2 regions of the Streptomyces sp. NPDC006235 genome follow, and region 2 is predicted to be linked to the other one. Evidence: riboswitches for the same ligand, from Rfam matches in the RefSeq annotation. Region 2 holds a riboswitch; the other holds the start of a gene.
The links. A riboswitch is a leader RNA that binds a small molecule or an ion and turns the genes downstream of it on or off. The one in region 2 is predicted to bind glycine.

Region 1 (4,451 bases), on a different contig from region 2:
CGTTCCCGTCCGGCGGGTGCGGCCCGTCTGTTGCTGGTCGCGCCACGCGGCGAAGCCGCATGATGTTACAGCCCGCGCCCCTTCAGGGCATCGCCCTACCGCTGGTAGAAGGGCCGGACCCTGTCCCTCATCCAGGTGCCCACCGGGTCCTCCGCGACGTCCAGGAGGACCAGGTTGACCTGCCAGGGGGCCGGGCACCGGGTCACGGCTCGGGACAGGGCCTCCAGGGGGAGGGCCCGCAGGTCGCCTTCCCACTGGGAGAGTTCGACGCCCACGAACATCACCGGGTCGGCGGTCTCGATCGCCGCGAGGCAGCGGCGGGCGGTGAGGACGACGCCGATGGCCTCGAACTCGGCGGAGGCGGCGGCGAGGAAGTCCACCGGGTCGTCCTGCCAGTCGGGCTCGAAGAGGCGGACCCGGCCGCCGCTCGCGGGACCGTCCAAGGGGGTCCGGCCGGCCCGGCAGAGCTCGGCCACCGCGGGCGGCGGGAGGGGTATGCCGACGACGCCACCCGGGTTGACGGCTATCCCCGCGTGCGGGGGCAGGCCGCGGGCGAACTCCACGGCGGGCGCAATCGTGTACGACATGTGGGAGCCGACGACCTGGCGGAACTGCTCCTCGGAGCTGAACACAGGTACGTACGCCTGGCCCTCGATCTCGATGCCGGGCAGGTCGAGGGGACCGCTCTGCGGGCCGCCGCCGTTCGGCAGGGGGACCCAGACGAAACTCCGGCCGAGCACTTCGACGATCCGCCCGCCGGCCGACGGCCCGGCCCCGAGGGAGGCCGAGAGCACCTCCTCCAGTTCGTTGCCGGGCCATCCGCCGTGCGGGTGGGTCTGCGTGTGCGCCGGGAAGTCCGCGGAGAAGTCCGCCGGGAAGTCCATCTGCCTACCGCCTGCCTGGAACCACTGCTGTGGCTCAAAAGGCTAGCGGCTCCCCGGCCGCCTGCGGTCAGCCCGTGAAGCCGATCCGGCGCAGGGTGCCCGCCGCGTCCCGGTCGACGAGGATCGCCGAGCCGCAGCCCGCGGGCAGTTCGCCCCGCTCCACGGAGCGCAGCAGGCGGTTGGCCGCCGCACGGTGGCGCAGGAACGCGTACCGCGAGACGCCGCGGCCCCGGTCGCGCTGGCCGGCCAGGGCCTCCTCGGGGGTGACGTCGAGCATGAGCAGATGCAGGGTGCCGCCCCGGCGGCGGGCCTCGCGGGCCAGCCAGCGGCGGACCCAGGCCTGAGTGCCGCAGTCGTGCACGACGACGCCCTCGCCGGTGCGCAGGGCGCGCCGCAGTCCGGCGTAGTGGGCGAGGCGGACGAGCGGGCGGTAGACCCCGTACGGCAGGAAGCGCGGCATGCGGCCGTCCCAGCGGTCGCGCGTGTCCTGGGAGTCGATGCGCCGGCCCGGCACGGTGCGCCGCATCAGCGTGGACTTGCCGCTGCCGGGCAGGCCCGTGACCACGACGAGGTCGCGGGGGCCGAAGAGCAGCGCATGCGGGCCTCGGCCTTCGCGCTCGCGCAGATCGCGGACGACCGGCACCGGCAGCGGGCCGCAGGCCGCCCGTGCCGGAGCGGCCGGCTGCTCGGGCAGCGCGACGCCCGATGTCGTGGCGTACGCGGTGGTCCTGTTCACCGTGATCGTCCTCCCCTGGGGCCAGGTACTTCAGTCCCATCCCCGCCGAGTGTAAAGAGAAGGTAATGCCCGATGTCTCTCGTTTTAGTCCTCTTCCCGCAACAGCCCTGCTACAGGGTGGTGCCCCTGCCACCCCGCGACGATGCGTGCAATGATGTGCGCGCCAACTGCATACCGGCCGTTTGAATCCGCGCGGGAGAGTTCCCAGCACCGCTGACGCTGGGGCGCCGAAGGAGCAAGTCCCTCCCTTGAATCTCTCAGGCCCCGTTACCGCGCGGGCGAGGCACATCTGAAAAGCGGGCCGCCGTCCTCGGTGGTCCCACCCAAGGTGCAAGCCATGTCCTGTGCGGTCATGGCGAACCTCTCAGGTTCCGATGACAGATGGGGAGGAACGACCTCGCCCGTCATGCCCTTGGAGACGACCGCCCGATGAGCAGTACGCCACTGCGCCACACCGCGCTCGATGCCCTGCATCGTTCGCTCGGCGCGACGATGACCGACTTCGCCGGCTGGGACATGCCCCTGCGCTACGGCTCCGAGCGCGACGAGCACAACGCCGTGCGCACGAGGGCCGGGCTCTTCGACCTCTCCCACATGGGGGAGATCACCGTCACCGGCCCGCAGGCCGCCGCCCTCCTCGACCACGCCCTGGTGGGCAACATCGGCGGCGTCAAGCCCGGCCGCGCCCGCTACACCATGATCTGCCGGGCCGACGGCGGCATCCTCGACGACCTGATCGTCTACCGGCTGGGCGAGACCGAGTACATGGTCGTCGCCAACGCCTCCAACGCCCAGGTGGTCCTGGACGCGCTGACCGAGCGCGCCGCCGGCTTCGACGCCGAGGTGCGCGACGACCGGGAAGCCTACGCGCTGATCGCCGTCCAGGGCCCGGAGTCCCCCGGGATCCTGAAGTCCCTCACCGACGCCGACCTCGACGGGCTGAAGTACTACGCCGGGCTGCCCGGCACGGTCGCCGGGGTCCCGGCCCTGATCGCCCGCACCGGTTACACCGGCGAGGACGGCTTCGAGCTGTTCGTGAAGCCGGAGCACGCGGTCGAGCTGTGGCAGGCCCTGACCAAGGCCGGCGAGGGTGCCGGGCTGGTCCCGTGCGGGCTGTCCTGCCGCGACACGCTGCGCCTGGAGGCGGGCATGCCGCTGTACGGGCACGAGCTGAGCACCTCGCTGACGCCCTTCGACGCCGGGCTCGGCCGGGTGGTGAAGTTCGAGAAGGAGGGCGACTTCGTGGGGCGCGAGGCCCTGCGCGAAGCCGCCGCCAGGGCCGAGCAGAACCCGCCGCGCGTGCTGGTCGGGCTCGTCGCCGAGGGCCGCCGGGTCCCGCGCGCCGGGTACGCGGTCGTCGCCGGCGGCGAGGTGATCGGCGAGGTCACCTCCGGCGCCCCCTCCCCCACGCTCGGCAAGCCGATCGCGATGGCGTACGTGGATCCCGCGCACGCCGCGCCCGGCACGACCGGCGTGGGCGTGGACATCCGGGGCAGTCACGAGCCGTACGAGGTCGTGGCGCTGCCGTTCTACAAGCGCCAGAAGTAGACACTGGCCGTCGGACCGCACCAGCGGCCCCGGCACATCACGGCGCTCACCAGCAGTCCCCTTCATCAGCACTCCCGCGCGTACAGGAGAATCCAGGCCATGAGCAACCCCCAGCAGCTGCGTTACAGCAAGGAGCACGAGTGGCTGTCGGCCGCCGAGGACGGCGTCTCGACGGTCGGTATCACGGAGCACGCGGCCAACGCGCTCGGCGACGTGGTCTTCGTCCAGCTCCCCGAGGTCGGTGACACGGTGTCCGCGGGCGAGACCTGCGGCGAACTGGAGTCGACCAAGTCGGTGTCCGACCTGTACTCCCCCGTCTCCGGTGAGGTCACCGAGGTCAACGAGGACGTGGTGAACGACCCGTCGCTGGTGAACTCGGCCCCCTTCGAGGGCGGCTGGCTGTTCAAGGTGCGGGTCACGGACGAGCCGGGCGACCTGCTCTCCGCCGACGAGTACACCGCGTTCTCCGCCGGCTGAGGAGTCGTAGCCGTATGTCCGTCCTGAACACACCCCTGCACGAGCTCGACCCGGCCGTGGCCGCCGCGGTCGACGCCGAGCTGCACCGGCAGCAGTCCACGCTCGAGATGATCGCCTCGGAGAACTTCGCCCCGGTCGCGGTCATGGAGGCGCAGGGCTCGGTCCTCACCAACAAGTACGCCGAGGGCTACCCGGGCCGCCGCTACTACGGCGGCTGCGAGCACGTCGACGTGGTCGAGCAGATCGCGATCGACCGGGTCAAGGAGCTGTTCGGCGCCGAGCACGCCAACGTGCAGCCGCACTCCGGCGCCCAGGCCAACGCCGCCGCGATGTTCGCGCTGCTCAAGCCGGGCGACACCATCATGGGTCTGAACCTCGCGCACGGCGGGCACCTGACCCACGGCATGAAGATCAACTTCTCCGGCAAGCTCTACGACGTCATCGCCTACCACGTGGGCGACGACGGCCGGGTCGACATGGCCGAGGTGGAGCGGCTGGCCAAGGAGTCGAAGCCGAAGCTGATCGTCGCGGGCTGGTCGGCCTACCCGCGGCAGCTGGACTTCGCCGCGTTCCGCCGGATCGCGGACGAGGTCGGCGCGTACCTGATGGTCGACATGGCGCACTTCGCCGGGCTCGTCGCGGCGGGGCTGCACCCGAACCCCGTGCCGCACGCGCACGTGGTGACCACGACCACCCACAAGACGCTGGGCGGCCCGCGCGGCGGTGTGATCTTGTCCACGGCCGAACTGGCCAAGAAGATCAACTCCGCCGTCTTCCCCGGTCAGCAGGGTGGTCCGCTGGAGCAT
Region 2 (4,451 bases):
GGATGCCTTCTTCGCCTCGGTGGAGCAGGCGTCCAAGCCGAGCCTGCGCGGGAAGGCCGTCGTCGTGGGTGGGCTCGGGCCCCGGGGCGTCGTGGCCACGGCGTCGTACGAGGCGAGGGTCTTCGGTGTGCATTCGGCGATGCCGATGGGGCAGGCCAGGCGACTGGCGCCCAACGCCGCGTATCTCGTGCCGCGCTTCGGGTTCTACAAGGCGATCAGCGAGCGGGTGATGGAGCTGCTGCGGGCCCTGTCGCCGCTGGTGGAGCCGCTGAGCCTGGACGAGGCGTTCGTGGACCTGGAAGCCGGGGGAGCGGCCTGGGACGAGCAGTCGGCGCGGCTGGTCGGGGGGCAGCTGCGCGCGGACATACGGGCCGTCACCGGACTCACGGGATCGGTGGGGCTCGCCGCCTCCAAGATGCTCGCGAAGATCGCCTCGGAGCAGGCCAAGCCGGACGGGCTGGTGGTGATCGAGCCGGGGACCGAGCGGGCGATGCTCGGGCCGATGTCGGTGCGGACGCTGCCGGGGGTCGGGCCGGCGACGGGCGATCATCTGCGGCGGGCCGGGATCACCACGATCGAGGAGATCGTCGAGGCGGGCGAGGACGAGATGGTCCGGCTGCTGGGAAAGTCGCACGGGCACGGCCTGTACGCCATGGCGCTGGCGCGGGACGACCGGCCCGTCGTGGCGGAGCGGGAAACGAAGTCGGTGTCGGTCGAGGACACGTACGACGTGGACATCCACGACCGGGTGCGGGTCGGTCTCGAGGTGCAGCGACTGGCGGACCGGTGCGTGCGGCGGCTGCGCGGGGCCGGGCTGTCCGGGCGGACGATCGTGCTGAAGGTGCGGCGGTACGACTTCTCGACGCTCACCCGGTCCGAGACACTGCGCGGGCCGACGGACGATCCCGCGGTGATCCGCGAGGCGGCGGCCCGGCTGCTCGATTCGGTCGACACGACGGGGGGTGTGCGGCTGCTCGGGGTGGGCGTCAGCGGCCTCGCCGACTACACACAGGAGGATCTCTTCGCGCAGGCGGCGGGGGAGCGGCCGCAGGCGGAGGGGCCCCTCGAGGAGGACGCCGTGGCGCCGGCCGAGGAGCAGCCGGCGCTCGCCGAGCGGCGGTGGCCCGCCGGGCACGACGTACGGCACGCCCTGTTCGGGCACGGATGGGTGCAGGGCAGCGGTCTGGGACGGGTCACCGTGCGGTTCGAGACGCCCGGCTCGCAGCCCGGGCGGGTGCGGACCTTCCGGGTCGACGACCCGGACCTGGAGCCGGCGGATCCGTTGCCGCTGGTTTTATCGACTCCGGAGGAGAGCCGCGGTGGGCCGGAGGGCGGGGCCGGGGCTGTGGGGGTACGGTCCGCCGCCCCCTAGGAGGCTCGCCGGGCTTCAGGCCGTCTCGTCCGTGCCCGCCAGCTTGCCGAAGTCGTGGTCGGGCAGCGGGGGAGGCGCGGCGACGTCGAGACCGTAGTGGTGGTAGAGCTGGAGTTCCTGTTCGGGGGAGAGGTGTCGGCCCACGCCGAAGTCGGGTGCGTCCTTGATCAGGGCGCGGTCGAAGGGCACGTGGAGGGCGCCGTCGATCAGTTCACTGGGTTCGAGGGGGACGAAAGCGTCCCTGCTGAACAGGCCGGTCCGTATGGCCGCCCACTCCGGCTCGCCGGTGGCGTCGTCGAGGTAGACCTCGTCGATCGTGCCGATCCTGGTTCCGTTGCGGTCGAACGCCTTGCGGCCGATCAGGTTGCGCGGATCGATATCGGTTCGCACGGGCCCTCCACATGGTCGCAACTCATCCGTAAGCACTACAAAACGGCACAATCGGAGAGGTGGCCACTCGAAGGTTCGTGCGTGGACCGCGCTGGTACGCTGGCAGCGGCTGTTGACCCCGTGCGGGAGAGTCCTCCAGACACCATCGGAGGCGCCGAAGGAGCAAATCCTCCCCGGAATCTCTCAGGCACACGTACCGCACGGACGAGGTCACTCTGGAAAGCAGGGCGGGTGTCGACGGCTTCCGCTCTCACCGACGGTGAAAACCGGAGGCCTTCGGGCGATCCGGTGAAGCTCTCAGGTTGAGATGACAGAGGGGGAGGCCGTTCGGGTACCCGTGCCGTGGTGCCCCTCGAAGGTCGTGACGACCAGGAGGCCTCCGTAATGACCGCCCACCGCATTCCGCTCTCCGAGCTCGAAGAGGCAGTCCCCTTCGAGCAGCGCCACATCGGCCCCGACCACGAGGCCTGCGCCAAGATGCTTGCGCAGGTCGGCTACGGCTCGCTGGACGAGCTCACGGCCGCCGCGGTCCCGGCCGTGATCAAGAGCGCCGAGGCGCTGGACCTGCCGGGCGCCCGCAGCGAGGCCGAGGTGATCGCCGAGCTGCGCTCCCTCGCCGACCGCAACCAGGTCCTCGGTTCCATGATCGGACTCGGGTACTACGGCACGTTCACGCCGCCGGTCATCATGCGCAACGTCATGGAGAACCCGGCCTGGTACACGGCCTACACGCCGTACCAGCCGGAGATCTCGCAGGGGCGGCTCGAGGCGCTGCTCAACTTCCAGACCATGGTCGCCGACCTCACCGGACTGCCGACCTCCGGTGCCTCCCTGCTCGACGAGGGCACCGCGGCGGCCGAGGCCATGGCACTGTCGCGGCGTCTGGGCAAGAACAAGAAGGGCCTGTTCCTGGTCGACGCGGACGCGCTGCCGCAGACCATCGCCGTGATCCAGACCCGGGCCGAGCCGACCGGCGTCGAGGTCGTCGTCGCCGATCTCGGCGAGGGCATCCCCGCCGAGATCGCCGAGCGCGAGATCAACGGCATTCTGATCCAGTACCCGGGCGCCTCCGGAGCCGTACGCGACATCAAGCCGGTCATCGACCAGGCGCACGAACTCGGGGCGCTCGTCACCGTCGCCGCCGATCTGCTCGCGCTGACGCTGCTGAAGTCGCCCGGTGAGCTCGGCGCGGACATCGCCGTCGGGACGACACAGCGCTTCGGAGTGCCGATGGGCTTCGGCGGTCCGCACGCCGGTTACATGGCGGTCAAGGACAAGATGGCGCGCAGCCTGCCCGGGCGGCTCGTCGGCGTGTCCGTGGATGCCGACGGGAACAAGGCCTACCGGCTGGCACTCCAGACGCGTGAGCAGCACATCCGCCGTGAGAAGGCCACCAGCAACATCTGCACCGCCCAGGTGCTGCTCGCCGTCATGGCCGGCATGTACGCCGTCTACCACGGGCCGGAAGGCCTGAAGGGCATCGCGCGGCGCACCCACCGGTACGCCACGGTGCTCGCCGCCGGGCTCGCGAACGGCGGGGTCGAGGTCGTGCACGGGTCCTACTTCGACACGCTGACCGTGCGTGTCGAGGGCCGGGCCGCCGGTGTCGTGGCCGCCGCGCGGGGCAACGGGGTCAACCTCCGTCTCGTCGACGCCGACCACGTCTCGATCGCCTGCGACGAGACCACGACCCGGGCCCAGCTGCGTGCCGTGTGGGCCGCCTTCGGTGTCGAGGGGGTCATCGAGGCGCTGGACGCGACCACGGAAGACGGGCTTCCGGACGCTCTGCTGCGGTCCGACGAGTACCTGACACACCCCGTCTTCCACCAGCACCGCTCCGAGACGGCCATGCTGCGCTACCTGCGCCGGCTGGCCGACCGCGACTACGCGCTCGACCGGGGCATGATCCCGCTGGGCTCCTGCACCATGAAGCTCAACGCGACCACGGAGATGGAGCCGGTCACCTGGCCCGAATTCGGGCAGCTGCACCCCTTCGCGCCCGCCGAGCAGGCCGGGGGTTACCTCACGCTCATCCGTGAGCTGGAGGACCGTCTCGCCGAGGTCACCGGGTACGACAAGGTGTCCCTCCAGCCCAACGCCGGGTCGCAGGGCGAGCTGGCCGGTCTGCTCGCCGTACGCGGGTACCACCGGGCCAACGGGGACGAGCAGCGCACCGTGTGCCTGATCCCGTCGTCCGCGCACGGGACCAACGCCGCGAGCGCGGTGATGGCGGGCATGAAGGTCGTCGTCGTGAAGACCGCCGACGACGGCGAGATCGACGTCGAGGACCTGCGGGCCAAGATCGAGCAGTACCGCGACGAGCTGTCGGTGCTGATGATCACGTACCCGTCCACGCACGGTGTGTTCGAGGAGCACGTCTCCGAGATCTGCGCGCAGGTGCACGAGGCGGGCGGGCAGGTCTACGTCGACGGGGCCAACCTCAACGCGCTCGTGGGGCTCGCCAAGCCGGGGCACTTCGGCGGTGACGTCTCGCACCTGAACCTGCACAAGACCTTCTGCATCCCGCACGGCGGCGGCGGCCCGGGCGTCGGTCCGGTGGCGGTGCGTGAGCACCTCGCGCCGTACCTGCCGAACCACCCGCTCCAGCCCGAGGCGGGCCCGGAGACGGGGGTCGGCCCCATCTCCGCGGCGCCGTGGGGTTCCGCCGGGATCCTGCCGATCTCCTGGG

Region 1: another riboswitch for glycine. It lies ahead of gcvT (glycine cleavage system aminomethyltransferase GcvT); the one in region 2 lies ahead of gcvP (aminomethyl-transferring glycine dehydrogenase).

Annotation. Positions count from the first base shown of each region.
Region 1 is NZ_JBEXSR010000052.1:27,454-31,904, reverse strand. Features, by position in the region: gene ABZ192_RS38155 (enhanced serine sensitivity protein SseB) at 96-884, opposite strand; gene ABZ192_RS38150 (AAA family ATPase) at 952-1,620, opposite strand; glycine riboswitch at 1,804-1,903, shown strand; gene gcvT (glycine cleavage system aminomethyltransferase GcvT) at 2,050-3,168, shown strand; gene gcvH (glycine cleavage system protein GcvH) at 3,268-3,645, shown strand; gene glyA (serine hydroxymethyltransferase) at 3,660-4,451, shown strand, end outside.
Region 2 is NZ_JBEXSR010000005.1:352,636-357,086, reverse strand. Features, by position in the region: partial or broken gene ABZ192_RS09270 (DNA polymerase IV) at 1-1,469, shown strand, start outside; gene ABZ192_RS09265 (PRC-barrel domain-containing protein) at 1,388-1,762, opposite strand; glycine riboswitch at 1,876-1,971, shown strand; gene gcvP (aminomethyl-transferring glycine dehydrogenase) at 2,147-4,451, shown strand, end outside.